One region of the Bacillus sp. JJ1533 genome, then DNA from elsewhere that is predicted to be linked to it. Evidence: riboswitches for the same ligand, from Rfam matches in the RefSeq annotation. Region 1 holds a riboswitch; the other holds the start of a gene.
What was found. Region 1 has a riboswitch for lysine ahead of V7138_RS01030 (transporter substrate-binding domain-containing protein). Riboswitches for the same ligand answer to the same signal wherever they lie in the genome.

Region 1 (8,942 bases):
AGCTATAATAAAGGAAAATACAATACCTGGTCCAGCGTGCTCTGCAGCTACTGTCCCTGGAAGGATGAAAATACCTGTTCCGACAATGGCTCCTACTCCAAGCAGCATTAAGTCAAATGCTCCTAACGTTTGTGGCAGCTGGATTTCCCCCTTGTTTTTAAGTAAATCCCCGAGATTTTTTTTCCTGAATAATACATCTTTCATGCTGTAACCTCATTTTTTTGAAATATGTAAAAATACTATATGTTAATGGATAAAAGGTCAACCACTTTTGTCGAATTACCAATATTTTTGTCGAATGATAAATTGTGATTATAGGGTTCATACTAAATAAATATCATGAAAAAATGTCTTGTCTTTTCGAATAAAGCCGATTATAGTAAGGTGGTAATGACAACTGACAAGACACTAGGGAGGGTAAATCATGTCAGAAAAAACAATCTCGAAGCGGAAGCTTCTTGGTATTGCAGGGCTCGGCTGGATGTTTGATGCCATGGATGTCGGAATGCTTTCGTTTATAATTGCAGCACTGCACACTGATTGGGGTTTGACGCCTCAACAGATGGGGTGGATCGGAAGTGTGAACTCAATCGGAATGGCTGTCGGCGCTCTTCTTTTCGGCTTATGGGCGGATAGAATTGGCAGGAAGAATATATTTATTATCACCTTATTATTATTTTCACTTGCGAGTGGTCTTTCAGCATTTACAACAACTCTCTTTGTATTTTTAGTTCTGCGTTTTTTTGTCGGGATGGGGCTTGGTGGAGAATTGCCTGTTGCTTCAACCCTCGTATCTGAGAGTGTGGCGGCGAAAGAACGTGGAAGAGTAGTTGTTCTGCTTGAAAGTTTTTGGGCTTTTGGTTGGTTACTTGCAGCACTTATTTCTTATTTTATAATTCCTTCATATGGCTGGCGTGTCGCACTTATTATTAGTGCTTTACCTGCCTTTTATGCTATCTACTTAAGGCTGAAGCTTCCGGACTCTCCAGCGTTTTCGCGCCAGAAAGTAGAGAAAAGGACGATTGTCCAGAACATCAGAGATGTATGGTCGAAGAAGTATACACGCTCCACATTTGTACTTTGGGTGGTCTGGTTCACGGTTGTTTTTTCATACTATGGAATGTTCCTTTGGTTACCAAGTGTAATGGTGATGAAAGGATTTAGTATGATTCAAAGCTTTGAATATGTTTTAATCATGACCCTTGCTCAGCTTCCGGGTTATTTTACAGCTGCATGGCTGATTGAACGAGTAGGAAGAAAGTTTGTACTTGTTACGTATTTATTAGGAACGGCAGGTGCCGCCCTTGTTTTCGGACAGGCAGAAACGACTGCAGTTCTCATCGTTTCAGGTATCTTTTTATCATTCTTCAACCTTGGTGCATGGGGGGCTTTATATGCTTATACTCCAGAACAATATCCTGCCGTCATTCGTGGGACAGGAGCTGGTATGGCCGCGGCAATTGGACGTGTAGGTGGGATTCTTGGACCGCTCCTTGTTGGTACTCTTGTTTCTGCAGGGCAATCAATTAGTTTCATTTTTACGCTGTTTTGCATAAGCATTGTGATCGGTGTGATTGTACTTGCCTTTTTTGGGAAAGAAACAAAGCAGATTGAATTAACCTAGAAGAAAGAGCTGCCACAGACTCAAAAGCTTATTTGTTTTCCCACATATAACAAGTTGAAATAGTGGTTTACTAGATATTGCTAATAAATAATGGTTGACGGCTTTATAGATATTATTGTAGTATAAAAATTAATTGAATAAGACCTCACTTTTTCAATAGTGAGGTAGAGGCGCGATATTTAACAGTCTTTAGTGGAGTTTGAGAAGCAGTGATGCTAAGGAGAAGGAAATGTCGCCGAAGTGTGTAATATTCTCGGTATTACATGCTGGGTCTGTAGTTAAGAGCTGCAGGACTGTCTCAATAAACCCCCAGGTTTATTGAGTTGTGCTATCTCATTTGGGATAAAAGAGAGGACTTTAGGGAAACGATACAGCGACCTGAGTATATCTCGGGTCGCTTTTTTGTGTCGAAATTTATCAAAAAATAGGAGGAAATACAACATGAGAAATAAAATATCATTATTCATAGTTTTATTGATTTCATCCATTCTATTATTAGCAGGATGTGGGACAAGTAATAGTTCTGATTCTGGATCGTCAGAGGATAAGATATTTAAGGTAGGCCTTGAAGCAGGTTATGCGCCATTTAACTGGACTCAAAACGATGATTCGAACGGTGCTGTTAAAATTCAGGGCTCGAAAGAATATGCGGGTGGATATGACGTAGAAATCGCAAAAAAAGTCGCTGAAGGATTAGGTAAAGAATTAGTTATTGTCAAAACGGAGTGGGATGGACTTGTTCCAGCTTTAACATCAGGGAAAATTGATGCCATCATAGCTGGTATGTCACCGACAGCAGAACGTAAAGAAGCCATTGATTTTTCAAGTAATTACTATACATCCAATTTAGTGATGGTTGTAAAGAAAGGCAGCAAATATGAAAATGCTACTTCTATTCAAGATTTCAATGGAGCAAAAATAACAGCTCAGTTAAATACATTCCACTACTCAGTGATTGATCAAATTGAAGGCGTTGAGAAGAAAACGGCGATGGACAACTTCCCAGCGATGAGAGTTGCTCTTGAATCAGGAATGATTGATGGATATGTTTCTGAGCGTCCTGAAGGAATTAGTGCTTCATCTGCGAATGAGAACTTTGTCATGGTTGAGTTTGAAGAAGGATTTAAAACATCTCCAGATGATACAGCAATTGCTGTTGGAGTTCAAAAGGGCAGTGAATTAACAGATAAAATTAATGAAGTTTTAGCTGGTATTTCAGAAGAAGAACGTACAAGCATTATGGATTCAGCGATTAAAAATCAACCGGCAGCACAATAACACTTACGAGAAACCAGCTGTATGGTTTATAGAATTAGGGAGGAAATAAGATGAGTTTTGAGTGGGTCATTCGAATAATCACAGAAAACTGGCCAATGTTCCTTCGGGGTGCAGGTGTAACACTTTTGATTGCTTTAATTGGGACAATTTTTGGGGCAGTGATTGGATTGTTTGCAGGAGTGATTCGAACAATTCCAATGCCTGAACGTGGAGTGAACAAAGTCATTTTAAAAGTGATTAATGCTATCCTCTCCATTTATATCGAATTCTTCCGTGGAACACCGATGATTGTACAAGCAATGGTCATTTATTATGGTTCGGCGTTAGCATTTGACATTGATATGAATGTGTTTGTTGCTGCGATTATTGTTGTATCAATTAATACAGGAGCTTATATGGCTGAGTATGTTCGTGGTGGGATTGTTTCAATCGATAAAGGCCAGTTTGAAGCCGCACATGCGATTGGAATGAATCATTTCCAAACGATGTGGAATGTTGTATTACCACAGGTTATCCGAAATATTCTACCTGCAACAGGTAATCAATTTGTCATTAACATTAAAGATACGTCCGTTCTGAATGTGATTTCTGTTACAGAATTGTATTTCGTGACAAAATCGATTTCAGGCAATAATTTTAGATATTTTGAATCATTTTTCGTAGCATGTATGATCTATTTTGTGATGACCTTTATTGTTACTAGAATACTATTATACTTTGAAAAAAAATTAGATGGTTCTGATAACTATACGATGATTGGAAACGATAGACCATTACAAGCAAATCAAAATAACTGAAGAAGGAGGAGAGAAAATGGAAAAGATGATTGATATTCAACATTTAAACAAATCCTTTGGAACGCATGAAGTATTAAAAGATATTGATTTCTCCGTCAATAAAGGAGAGGTAGTCTCCATAATCGGTTCCTCAGGATCTGGTAAATCTACTCTTCTTCGTTGTATTAATCTATTAGAAAAACCAAGTGGCGGACAAATTATCTATGATGGTGAAAATATATTAAATGACAAGCATGATGTCGCTTCTTATCGAAGACATTTAGGGATGGTTTTCCAACAATTTAACTTATTTAATAATCATAATGTCCTTGGCAATTGTGTGGTTGGTCAAATAAAAGTACTGAAACGCTCTAAGGAAGAAGCGGAACGAGTAGCGATGAAGTATTTGAAGGTTGTTGGTATGGATAAATATATTAATGCCAAGCCCAAGCAATTATCAGGTGGGCAAAAGCAACGTGTGGCCATCGCAAGAGCTCTTTCCATGGAACCAGATGTGATGTTATTTGATGAACCAACTTCAGCCCTTGATCCGGAAATGGTAGGAGAAGTTCTGAGAGTCATGAAGGAACTCGCTGAATCTGGTCTTACGATGTTAATCGTAACGCACGAAATGGAATTCGCAAAAGAAGTATCGGACCGAGTTGTGTTTATGGACAAGGGTGTCATTGCAGAAGAAGGAAGCCCAGAGCAAATTTTCAATAATCCAACACAAGCCCGTACTAGGGAATTCCTAAAACGTACATTAGTACGATCATAACGAAAAAACTAGACAGTACATGTAAATAATCACAATCATATCGGCCTCGGATTCGAGGCCGATATTGTTTTTGAAAAACATCTTGAATTAAAGAGTCTTGAAATTGATGCAAATAACATTTGGTGCTACAATATAGTCATTCAAATAAACAATTGAAACTTTAAGGGAGTTTAATAAAGTGGAAAATATGAATAGTAGAGTAGATTATATGGGCAAATCCATAAGTTCTGATAGAGAAGCACAAAAACAAGCAGAAGAGGAACAAAACGAGAAATATAGATTAATTGCGGAAAACACAACAGATTTAATTAGTCTTATCGAAGTGGACGGCTCTTTTCAATACACCTCTCCTTCCTTTGAAGCGATTTTAAAATATGACTTAGCTGCGATCAAACAACAAAATCTCTTCGATCTAATCCATCCGGATGATCAAGCGATGGTTAACAAGGAAATAAGGATTTTTTGCAAGCGAAAAAAAACAGTGAGACATATTGAAATTCGTATCCGTGATAACAAAGGGGATTATATTGATATCGAGGCCAGTTTTAGTGTCATCGACAAATCATCCTTTTCTAAAAATGATTTAATTCTCGTTGTCATGCGTGATATCCGATTCAGGAAGATATTCGAACAAAAAATATATCACTTGGCTTTTCATGACACATTAACAAATTTACCGAATCGACGTTCTTTTATGAACGAATTAAATAGAGAAATTCTTGACAGGAAACGCAGAGCTTCGTCGTCTAAAATGTCAGTACTATTCATTGATCTAGATAATTTTAAATCAATTAACGATCAGTGGGGTCATGATGTAGGTGATCAAGTTTTAATTGAAGCCGCTAGAATAATAAAAGATGCAATTCGCCCTAGCGATCTAGCAGGTCGGGTAGGCGGCGATGAATTTATTGTATTGTTAAAGGATATAAAAGATGAAGATGATTTAAAAAAATATGTGACACGAATACTGAAGAAATTTAACTCTCCAATCACCATTTCTGGGCAGGAGCATATTATGACATGCAGTATTGGGGTTGCTACCTATCCTATCGACGGTGACACTTCAAAGGAACTAATTAAGAATGCAGATGATGCCCTTTACAGTGTTAAAAATAAAGGGAAGAATCATTATTTACTTTTTAATAGTGAAATTAAAAATGAATCTTTAGAACGTAGATTGCTCGAAAATGCATTGAGAGTTGGTATAAAAGAAGAACAATTTTATTTGGAATACCAGCCTAAACTAAATATTTCTACTAAACAATTAATTGGTATGGAGGCTTTGGTGAGATGGAAACATCCTGAGCTAGGTACGATACCTCCTGGTAAATTTATATCATTGGCTGAAGAAACGGGATTAATTGTTCCTTTAGGGGAATGGATCTTACGAGAAAGCTGTAGGCAAATGAAGAAATGGCAAGAAATTGGCCATCAATCATTGGTCATTTCGGTCAATGTTTCGATCCGACAGCTTGAGGATACTAATTTTATTCCTTCAGTAAAGAAAATACTAAAAGAAACGAATTTAGACCCAAAATGGCTTGAAATTGAAGTGACAGAAAGTGTATTTATGGATGTGAATGATGCTGCGTCCGTCCTTGAGGAAATCCGCCAATTGGGAATACAAATTTCAATTGATGATTTCGGAACAGGGTATAGTTCGCTTAGTTATCTTAAGCATCTGCCGATAGATACACTAAAGGTCGATGCCTCATTCATTAAAGATATTCATGTAAATGAAGAAAGTAAAGCCATTGTAAAATCGGTTTTAACACTGGCAACAACTTTAGGTTTAAATGTAATTGCTGAAGGAATCGAAATTCAGGAACATGTTAATGCACTAAATAAGGATGGCTTATTGTTTGGACAAGGTTTTTATTTTAGTAAACCATTGAATAGTGAGGCGTTTGAGGAGTATATGGTTGCGGAACTGAATGTCTGAGTGGGACAAGGGGACAAGGTTTCACTTCCCGTTTAACTGGTGGAAAAGTGTACCTGGCCCTTGTCCCTAGATGTATTACCTTGGTTGAGGGTTGACGCTCGTAAGATGAGCATCAAACATATCAATTATTTCTAGGAACCTATCAGCTTCACGGAAAACATGGTCTGCTAATAACGGATGAATGATACTCTTTATTTTACATTGTTCGATTAGATCACGTGCTGTTTTCTTGAAGTCGCGAAGTGATGCGACAGAAACACGATTTTGATCCAGAAATTGATCTAATAGCGGAACAGTTTGGGATTGTGGCCTCATAGATTCTAAATCTCTTGCTTGATACATTAATTGATCAAAATCATTACTAAAATTTCGGGCCATATCAACTAACTTCCTCTCGGATGGATCCAACAAATGGCCAATAAATTTTGCATGATCAGCCATTATTCGTAAGAAGAAGACATTTTCTTTAATAATAGCTTCAGGAAGTGGCTTAAGTTTACCTTCATTTAATTCTATTAATCTTTTTCGAAAATAATTTGCCTCCCTGCTTGTATGGTCAACAAGGAGAGGGAAATTGTTTGCCCCTGGAAGTTTACATGTGAGAATTAAACCTAATATTTTTCGTTTAAATGCAAATATACCAGTTGCGGCTTGCTGTACTTCCGAATTAAATTTCCTTATTTGTTCAGGATCGGTTTGATTGGAAAGGGAATGTGCCATTTGTTCAATGTGTTCGAATATGCGGTAAAATTGATTGGCTTCTTGGATTAACTGAGTGTCTTCGGCTCTAAAACCTAATCGGAGAAATAAAGAATGTTCTTTCATAATCCTAGACCAAAAACGAATTTCATTTAAAGATCGCTCTACAAACATTCCTGAAGTGACGCCGGTATCGGCATGCAAATCTTTATTTCTATTCATTCCAATCCCTCCAATAATCCCAACGATTTACTCTATTCATATGAAATAATGAATAGGAATATACCGGCATTTAATTAGAATGACCTATGCTAAACGAATTAAATAATTGAAGGATATAAGAGCCAATATGTCCTGATTAAAAATGATTATTCAATTCATAATTAACGTATCATCTCCAACTGGCTCAACATGCACATGAACATCGAAAACATTATGTTGCTTCATTAAACTGCTTTCTACTTTTGAAGATATTTCATGTGCCTCTGTAATATCTAAATGATTCGGAACAGATATCACAACATCCACGACATTGCTATTTCCATAAGTCCTGCCCTTTATATCTTTTACTTCTAAAACCCCGTTTACCTGTAAAATAGTCTGTTTATATTCTTCTAAATCATGGATATCAAAGCCATCTGTTAAATAATGGGAAGATTCTTGGAAAATGTCCCAACCGGTTTTACAGATTAATAACCCAACAACAAATGCAGTTACTGGATCAAGCCATGGTATGCCAAGCTGGGATCCTAAAATTCCGATTGCAGTACCAATACTCACCCAGGCATCAGATAGATTATCTTTAGCAGCAGCCATCACGGCATGACTTTTTACTTTTTCGGCAAGATTTTTATTATATCGGTATACCAACATCATGATAAAAGCGGAAATGAATCCTGTCCATGCTGCGATCATATCAGGTGATTCATGTTTACCACTGAAGATAGAAGATGCTGCACCGTATAGAACCTGAACTCCAACCACCATCATAATTAATGATGCAATTAAGGAAGAAACAGTTTCTGCTTTCCAATGGCCATAAGGGTGATCGTCATCAGGTGGTTTTTGGGAAAGTTTTAAACCAACCAAAACTGCAACGGATGCAACTATATCGGTTGTGTTATTTAATCCATCGGCTTTCAGAGCTTCTGAACCGGCTATAAACCCAATGATTACTTTCAAAAACGATAAGAAGATATAAACAGCAATGCTCAAAATCGCACCACGTTCCCCCAGCTTCAAATCCTGATACCTCTGCTCCATTTCATTTCCTCCAAAAAATAACATTGAATCCCATTGTATCAAAGGGGTTTCGTGTTAGTCTACGGCAACGTTTTTGTGATAAAACAATAATAGTTTTGTAAGGCAAAAGTTTTGGCTATGGGAAAACTTTGTAGTATTAAACTCAAAGAATACATCTCATCTGGAAGAAATATATACAGAATAGGAACCTTGGAATGTAAACGTGAGGGGGAAAAGTTCATGAATAACGTAGTAAATGACGGTCTGTATGAAACGAGAAATAACGTAGTCAAGGAGATTACTTCATTAAGTTATACTCAATTTAACGAAAGTCCTGGGATGAACAAATGGAGTATAGCACAAGTTTGTCATCACTTAGTTTTGACGGAACTAGCAACAATAAAGGCTATAGCTTGGGGATTAAAGGCGGTTGACAATACTCCCAAAAACCGCCAAAACGTCCAACTTATATTGGATCGAACGAACAGGATTAAAGCCCCCAAAATCGTCGAACCAGATATAGAACCATTTGAAGTTCAGTCAATCCTTGACATGCTAAACGAATCTAGGCACAAATTGCTGACTTTCCTTAGCACAATAGAA
Region 2 (8,942 bases), on a different contig from region 1:
GGAAAGTTTTTTCGATGTAAAGAAAAGGCTAGAAGAATTTCTGGTAAATGTAGAAGAAACTTACCAAACAAGCAATCTGCTGATAGTTACACATGGTGTAGTAATCAAAGTTCTGCAATTGATTTGTAAAAACAAATTAATCAGTGCAATCTGGGAACCCCCCTTTATTGATGGAACAAGTTTGACAGTTGTAAAAATAAAGAAGGGGAAGAAGGAAATTATTATCGAGGGAAATATTTCTCATTTTGCAAAAGAGATCATTGATAGTAAAGAAGAGAATCAGGCCATTCACAATACATAGACTTAAATGATTTCCATTTGTTGGTAATAGTGTAAATACCAGAAATAAGAATACATATAATAACTCGGTTGAGATTTCTCAAACGAGTTATTTTTATACATACAGTGTATAATTTTGTTGTTAGGATTGATATAAGTTAGCACTAAACAGCAAATTTAATGGAGGTGACTCCTATGATCTACATCGGTGTAACGGGATGGGGGGACCATGACAGTCTATATGCTGCTGGAACCTCGCCAAGAGATAAATTAAAGGAATATGGTGGACACTTTCCAATTGTTGAAGTGGATGCATCCTTCTATGCGATTCAGCCTAAACGGAATGCAGATAAATGGGTGAAAGACACACCTGAATCCTTCCAATTTATTGTCAAGGCCTATCAAGGGATGACAGGACATCAACGTGGAGATATTCCATTTGAATCAAAAAAAGAGATGTTTGATGCCTTTCGTTTATCACTTGAGCCCTTTCAGAAAGCAAATAAGCTTGCAATGGTTTTATTTCAATTTCCACCATGGTATGATTGTAAACGTGAAAATGTAGACTATTTGAGATGGTGCAAGCAACAAATGGGAGATATTCCGGTGGCCCTTGAATTTCGCCATCAATCTTGGTTTTCACCACAACTGCAAGATCAAACCTTATTATTTATGAAACAAGAAGGATGGATTCATAGTATTTGTGACGAACCACAAGCAGGCTCTGGTTCAATTCCAACGGTACTTTATCCTACAAATCAAAAGAAGACCCTTGTACGGTTTCATGGGCGTAACGTTCATGGTTGGACAAAGCCAAGTGAAGGCAATTGGCGTGATGTCAGGTACTTGTACAAGTATAATAAGAAAGAGTTAGAAGAATGGGTTGACCGCATCCATCAGATTCGTAAAGAAAGTGAATCCATCTATGTGTTATTCAATAATAACTCAGGTGGCGATGCAGCGGATAATGCTAAGCAATTTATCAATATGCTGGGAATCGAATACCGAGATCTTGCCCCAAGGCAATTAGACTTTTTTAGTTAACTTAACTAGGTTTTGTAAAGGAGGTGTAGGATTGATTGAGACCGTACATATTTATCATACAAACGATCTCCATAGCCATTTTGACCGATGGCCCAGGATCACTAGATATATAACTGAGATGAGACAGTTTCACCAACAAAACAATGAAGAAATGCTATTAATTGATATTGGAGACCATATTGATCGCTTTCATCCGATATCAGAAGCTTCCTATGGAAAAACAAATGTGAAACTTTTAAATCAGCTGCAATACGATTATGCAACAATCGGAAACAATGAGGGAATTACAATGTCCTATGAGCATCTTGATTCCTTATATGAAGAAGCGGAATTCAAGGTATTACTTGCAAATCTTTTTGACCAAAATGGAAAGCTTCCAAGTTGGGCCCTTCCCTATGATATTTACATCTTGCCAAGTGGTTTTAAAATCGGAATGATTGGTTTAACCGTTCATTATATTGGATTGTATAAGCTATTAGGATGGAATATTAAAGACGCACTAGTTGTTTTGAGGGAAACACTGGATGAATTAAAGAATAAAGCAGACATGATTCTGTTATTGTCCCATTTAGGAATCAATGAAGACGAACAAATCGCCAGAGACTTCCCAGAAGTTGATGTTCTCCTTGGTGGGCATACACATCACCTTCTAGAAAACGGAAAACGAATTAACAATACACTGCTTTGTTGTGCACAAAAATATGGAAATTATATTGGTCATGTCACATTGGAAATTGATACGTTGCAACAGAAGCTAATTGGTAGTACAGCAAGTGTAATCCCAACAAAATCACTTCCAGAAAGCAATGAAACGAATAAAGTTCTGTCACAATATTTAGTGGATAGTAAACAAACTTTAAAAGAGGATGTTATCGCAGTAATCGATGAACCATTACCAAGCGATTGGTTTGCTGAAACCTCATTTTCTAGGCTTTTAGCTGAGGTCCTCCGTGAATGGTGTGATGGAGACATATCGATGGTCAATGCTGGTCTATTGCTTGACTCGCTTCAAATGGGAAAAGTAACGAGAGAAGACCTTCATCGAATCTGTCCACATCCAATCAATCCTTGTAAGGTTTGGCTAAAAGGTGATGAGCTGAAGGAAATCATTTTACAGGCTAGCACCGACGAAATGGAAAACCTAAGAATTAAGGGCTTGGGCTTTCGTGGAAAGGTTATGGGTAAAATGGTGTATGACGGAGTAGAGCTCGAAACGACAAAGTTTTCAGATGGTGTGGATCATATTATCCAAATTAAAATTAATGGAGAAGAGCTAAATCCAGATAAAACATATTCAATTGCAACTATTGATATGTTCACCTTCGGATTACTTTTCCCTGTTATACGGGACGCAAAAGATAAGAAATATTATATGCCAGAATTCTTACGGGATCTTTTAGCAAAGAAAATAAAATCCATTGGTCAAACAGTCTAATGATCCCTAGCCAAAAGATGTAGGCAAAAGATAGGTCTATAACTAGTACCCATTTCTAACACATTTCTTTTCCCACACACATAATTTAGTAGGGAAAGGAGTGTGCTAGGAATGGTCTCAATGACACCAATTTTGATTGATAATCATCAATTTACAGCCATTACTGTGAAATTACCTAAGACAAATTTTATGGCAGTCTCAAATGAAAATGGCTATATTATGTGTGGAGCTCTCGACGTTGCATTATTAAATGAAAAACTTAAAGATCGAGGCATTATTGCTGGTAGGGCTGTTGGTGTTCGTACAATCGAGCAATTACTGGATGCCCCTCTTGAATCAATCACATACGAAGCCGAGAATCGAGGAATTACAGTAGGCATGAAGGGCAAAGATGCCTTACTAAAAATGATTTAAAATCCAAACACCTGAGAAGGTATTCAAATAAAAATAATTATCGTACATCCCCTCTTACTTGCATACATATAGCATGTAAGGGGGGATTTTCGTTTGGCAAAATACAGACGTCGCCTACAACCAAGAAGGAAAGGGCCTTTACCTTTTCGTTATGTCTTTTTAATAACTATTGTTTTTTTTATCGTTTCGACGATCGTCGGTTTATTTATTATTAACAAAGCGATTGAGCCTGCACTTATGGCATATGCTGAGAATGAAACAAAAAAGGTAGCGGCTACAGTTATTAAAAATGCAATCAACAAACAAATAAATGAGGAAGAATTGATCCAAGAGGATTTGAGTATCGTTCAAACAGATGAAACGGGAAAGGTAATTAGTTACAACACACAAGTTGTCAATAGAATGGCAACAAAAACACTTGGAAATATTGAGGAATATTTAAAATACGTGAATGACGGAGATATAAGTAAACTTGAATACCCCGATTTAGAAATTGAAAAAGATGACGCAACAGGGCAAACAGGATTTGTTTTTAAAGTACCCCTTGGAGAAGCAACGAACAATGCCATCTTAGGAAACTTAGGTCCGGAAATTCCGATTCGGTTTCATATGGTGGGTTTTGGGGAAACAACGCCACAGGGGAGAATTGACGAGTGGGGAATTAATAATGGATGGTTTCAATACAATGTTTTAGCGACTGTTACCATGCAGGTTATTTTACCGTTTTCTACGGGAGAAGTAGAAATCGAAACCATCGTTCCAGTAATCAATCAAAATATATTGCATGATGTTCCTGATTTTTATAACAATGGCAGCGACTCATCACCTTCTATTGAAATACCAACAAATTAGCAACAAAAGCAAAAGGGGCTATGCAATGGAACTGGATGTAAAAAAATACTATACTAGAATAATTGTTTTATAAAGTGTAATGAATTATACTACAAAAGGAATTCTAAAAGTGAATAACACCACCTTATCGGATCGATGAGGTAGAGGTGCGGAAAATATGAGTAAACTATGTGAGGATGACAACGAGGAGCATAGTTGAAAGGACTTTTCGCCGAAGCAAAAATGAACTTGTCAACGTTATTTTTGTTGGGGTTGCCTTGAAAAAGGGTAACACTGTCATTATAGAGATGCATCTATAATGGAGAGCTACTGATCGTGATGGAGGATAACATAACATTACCAAGAGTAATGATAGTTATTTTCTATCATTACTCTTTTTTATTTTTTCTCTTACCACGTACGCTCTCCATGAAATATCAAACTTGGAGGAACACAATATGTCTGGAACCATTTATTCAATTATCCCACCGATTATTGCTCTGTTAATGGTGGTTTTAACCCGCAGAGTCCTACTTTCTCTTGGAGTCGGAATAATAGCGGCCGCAGTTGTATTGCACGGAAATGTTTTATTAAACGAAGTTGTCGGAGCTTGGCTTGAAAACATTGGTCTCACAATTTGGAATAGCTTTAAAGGAGTCGTTGTTTCAGAAGGCGCCCTTAATACATGGAATGTATATATTATCTTATTTTTATTCCTCTTAGGCATTATCACTGCTTTCATCTCGATCTCTGGTGGAAGTCGAGCCTTTGGAGAGTGGGCTCAAACAAAGGTTAAAACACGAACAGGTGCACAGCTGTTAGCTGCTGTTTTAGGGATTCTTATTTTTATTGATGATTACTTTAATGCGTTAGCTGTTGGGCAAGTAAGCAGACCTATCACAGATCGTAATAAGGTTTCACGCGCAAAGCTTGCTTATATTATCGACTCAACATCTGCACCAATATGTGTGGTCTCACCGATTTCAAGCTGGGGTGCTTATATTATTGCGATTATCGCCCCAATTTTAGTAACACACGGAATAACCGACTATTCACCTTTATCGGCTTTTATACAAATTATTCCAATGAACTTATATGTAATTTCAGCTATGTTAATGGTTTTTGCAGTTGCTGTATTTAATATTAATATTGGGAGTATGAGGGTTCATGAAAATCGAGCTATGACAACTGGCGAAGTTGTTGATCCTGAAAAGCCAGTACTAGGTGAGCTAAAACAGGAGTTACCTCAAAGTGAAAAAGGGTCTGTAGGCGACTTAGTTTGGCCTATCGTTGCATTAGTTATTGGAACAGTTGGTTCATTATTTTGGACAGGCTATGAAGCATCAGAAGGCAATGTTACCATTATTAGTGTTTTGGAAAACACGGATGTAACAGGATCTCTGTTATACGGCGGATTGTTTGGCATAGTTGTCACACTTCTTATGTTCCTTGTTCAGGTCTATGGAAAACGTGCAATTAGCGTCAGTCTTCTACCAAAAGGAATCATTGAGGGTATTAAATCTATGCTTCCAGCTGTCTATATTTTAGTATTTGCATGGGTGATTGTTGACTTAATTGGTCAGATTGAAACAGGAAAATATTTAGCAGGTCTTGTAGAAAAATCCCATTTAAATATTGCGTTTTTACCAGTTATTCTATTTGTTGTAGCGGGTATAATGGCATTCGCTACAGGCACATCTTGGGGAACATTCGGAATGATGCTGCCAATAGCAGGGGACATTGTAGCAGCATCAGATCTTAATCTAATGCTGCCGGCTCTTGCAGCTGTATTAGCCGGTTCTGTATTTGGTGACCACTGTTCACCAATTTCAGATACAACGATTCTTTCTTCAACAGGTGCAGGAAGTCATCTTATTGATCATGTAATGACACAGCTTCCATATGCAATCATTTCTGCTGTAATTGCAGCATTTGGGTATGTAGTACTTGGTTTAACCGACAGTACATTGTTAGGGTTACTTACTACAGTAGTATTATTTATTATTTTTGTAATTACAGTGAAAAACGGAGAAAAGGCATAATAAATCTATTTAAAGTCTTATAACTGAATGTAAATAAATATGTAAGAGACAAGGGATTAGAACCTTTGTCTCTTTTTTTTGAATAAGCATATATTTAAACATTAAAGTTCAAAAATGCTAGTGTAAAAAATATTTCAAAAAAGTTAACTATTGCGAAAATATTGCTTTGACAGACTAGTGGGAAAATAATATACTATGCTTATATTGAGTAGTCAGAAATATCAAAATTCCTAACATGCATATATAAATAGGAATTTAGCTGACTTTGTAAGAAGGTTAGATTATTATCTATTAATCTAGCTTTGTATTACGATCTGTAGCTACAATTACTTCAACAATCAGAAAAGTATAAGGGGGAAAGAAAATGGTTTTTAAGAAAAAAATCACTTCGGTCTTAATGGCTACAACGCTTATGACTGGAATCCTTGCCGGTTGCGGCGGAGGTTCTACAGAAACAGGATCAGAGGGCTCTGGATCTTCTAAAGGAGGAGATACAATTAAAATTGGTGCTAACCTGGAGCTTTCAGGTGGAGTTGCATCTTATGGATCAGGAATTGCTGATGGGGTAGCTCTAGCTGTTGATGAAATCAACGCAGCAGGTGGTGTTGATGGTAAACAGATTGAAATTGTTAAAGTTGATAATAAATCTGATGCAGCTGAAGCAACAAACGCTGCCATCAAATTGACTAGCCAAGATAAGGTAACAGCAATTATTGGTGCAGCTACAAGCGGTAATACCGTGGCACAAGCACAGATTGCGAATGATAACAAGACGGTTCTAATTTCACCATCTGGTACAAGCCCAACAGTAACGGTAAAAGAAGATGGAACAGTAAATGAGTATGTATTCCGTACAGCTTTTATTGACCCGTTCCAAGGAACAGTTGCGGCTAACTTTGCTCTAAATGAACTGAAAGTAAAAAATGTTGCTATTTATGCTGATAATGCAAGTGATTATGCAAAAGGTCTTGCTGCTTCATTTAAAGAAACATTCGAAGCGGCTGGGGGTACGATTGTTGCTGAAGAATCGTATGTAGCAAAGGATACTGATTTCCGTTCTACATTAACTCGTATTAAAGCTGCCAATCCTGAATATATCTTCATTCCTGGATACTATGAAGAAGTCGGCCTAATTGTTAAGCAAGCTAGGGAAATGGGCATTGATGTTCCATTAATGGGGGCGGACGGTTGGGATTCTCCAAAGCTTGTGGAACTAGCTGGAGCTGATGCCTTAAATAACACATACATCATCAATCACTATTCTTCTGGTGATCCTGATGAAACGATTCAAAAGTTTGTCAAAGCTTTTGGAGACAAATATAATGGCAAATCTCCTGATGCATTTAACGCACTTGGATATGACACTGTTTACCTACTTGTTGATGCAATGAAACGTGCGGGCAGTACTTCAGATTCAGAGAAAATTAAAGATGCTCTTGCTGCAACTAAAGATTTATCTTTAATTACTGGAACCATTACAGTTGACGAAAATCACCATCTCATAAAATCTGCATCCGTTTTAGAATATGTTGATGGTAAGCAAGAATTCAAATCTAAAGTTAATCCTTAAGATTAACCAGGAGAGATGGGGGGATTATCTATCCTCCCATTTTTCTTTCCCATATTACGTTAATTGTTCAGTTAAAGCAAAATTTCAATAAGCATCAATGCAAAGGCTTATACGCGTTTCTTAAAAGGAGTGAGAGTTCATGGAATGGGTACAGCAAATAATTAACGGTATTTCACTCGGCAGTATTTATGCACTAATCGCTCTTGGGTATACGATGGTGTATGGAATTATAAAATTAATTAACTTTGCCCATGGCGATGTTTTTATGATAGGAGCATTTGTTGGATTTTATGCTATAACAGGCTGGGGACTGGGTTTTTTCCCGGCATTACTACTGGCCATGACTGTTTGTGCAATATTTGGAGTGCTTATTGAAAGAATCGCATATAAGCGATTGCGGAATGCAACGCGAATAGCAGCATTAATAACGGCAATCGGTGTTTCCTTACTCATTGAATATGGGGTCATCTATGTTCGTGGTGCACAGCCAGAGGCATATCCCAATGTATTACCAAACAAGTCCTTTGAAATTTTTGGTGCGCAAATCAGCAGCCAATCTCTATTAATTCTTTCCGTTTCTATTATTTTAATGGTTATTTTGCAATTTATTGTTCACAAAACGAAAATTGGGAAGGCGATGCGTGCAGTCTCTCATGATATGGATGCAGCTCGTCTAATGGGAATTAATGTGAACACTACAATTTCTGCAACTTTTGCCATTGGTTCTGCGATGGCAGGAGCAGCAGGTGTTATTTTTGGTATTTATTATACAAAAATTGATCCATTAATGGGGATTATTCCAGGTTTAAAGGCATTCGTTGCGGCCGTTTTAGGCGGAATTGGGATTATTCCCGGAGCAATGGTTGGTGGGCTTGTTCTCGGTGTAGTTGAAACAGTTGTAAGTGCATTAGGTTTTTCGCTATGGCGCGACGCTGCAGCATTTATCATTCTCATTTTGATACTATTATTTAGACCATCGGGCATCTTTGGTAAAAATGCTAGAGAGAAGGTGTAGGTGAAAATGATGAAAAAGGCAAAAGGATTTTGGCTGTTTTTTATTATTTCATTCGTCGTATACGGTACGGTACAATTTCTGATTAATGCTGGGATCTTGAATCCATATTATTCAAACACACTCATCTTTATCGGCATTAACATCATTTTGGCAGTCAGCCTCCATTTAGTAATTGGGATTACCGGACAATTTTCAATAGGACATGCAGGATTTTTAGCAGTAGGGGCCTATATATCAGCCATCATGACCATGAAGCTTCAACTGCCGTTTCCCGTAGCATTATTAGTTGGCGGAATTGTAGCAGCTTTAGCT

Region 2: linked by a shared signal. The riboswitch ahead of V7138_RS20385 (Na+/H+ antiporter NhaC family protein) and the one ahead of V7138_RS01030 (transporter substrate-binding domain-containing protein) in region 1 are both predicted to bind lysine.

What each region holds. Positions count from the first base shown of each region.
Region 1 covers NZ_JBALOV010000002.1:107,812-116,753, forward strand. Annotated here, with positions in the region: gene V7138_RS01020 (APC family permease) at 1-204, opposite strand, end outside; gene V7138_RS01025 (MFS transporter) at 425-1,624, shown strand; lysine riboswitch at 1,782-1,963, shown strand; gene V7138_RS01030 (transporter substrate-binding domain-containing protein) at 2,066-2,902, shown strand; gene V7138_RS01035 (amino acid ABC transporter permease) at 2,953-3,699, shown strand; gene V7138_RS01040 (amino acid ABC transporter ATP-binding protein) at 3,716-4,456, shown strand; gene V7138_RS01045 (putative bifunctional diguanylate cyclase/phosphodiesterase) at 4,644-6,398, shown strand; gene V7138_RS01050 (DUF2935 domain-containing protein) at 6,474-7,319, opposite strand; gene V7138_RS01055 (cation diffusion facilitator family transporter) at 7,470-8,360, opposite strand; gene V7138_RS01060 (DinB family protein) at 8,580-8,942, shown strand, end outside.
Region 2 covers NZ_JBALOV010000038.1:47,927-56,868, reverse strand. Annotated here, with positions in the region: gene V7138_RS20410 (histidine phosphatase family protein) at 1-301, shown strand, start outside; gene V7138_RS20405 (DUF72 domain-containing protein) at 475-1,323, shown strand; gene V7138_RS20400 (bifunctional metallophosphatase/5'-nucleotidase) at 1,355-2,758, shown strand; gene V7138_RS20395 (YunC family protein) at 2,870-3,172, shown strand; gene yunB (sporulation protein YunB) at 3,266-4,024, shown strand; lysine riboswitch at 4,158-4,341, shown strand; gene V7138_RS20385 (Na+/H+ antiporter NhaC family protein) at 4,462-6,045, shown strand; gene V7138_RS20380 (ABC transporter substrate-binding protein) at 6,410-7,615, shown strand; gene V7138_RS20375 (branched-chain amino acid ABC transporter permease) at 7,755-8,630, shown strand; gene V7138_RS20370 (branched-chain amino acid ABC transporter permease) at 8,640-8,942, shown strand, end outside.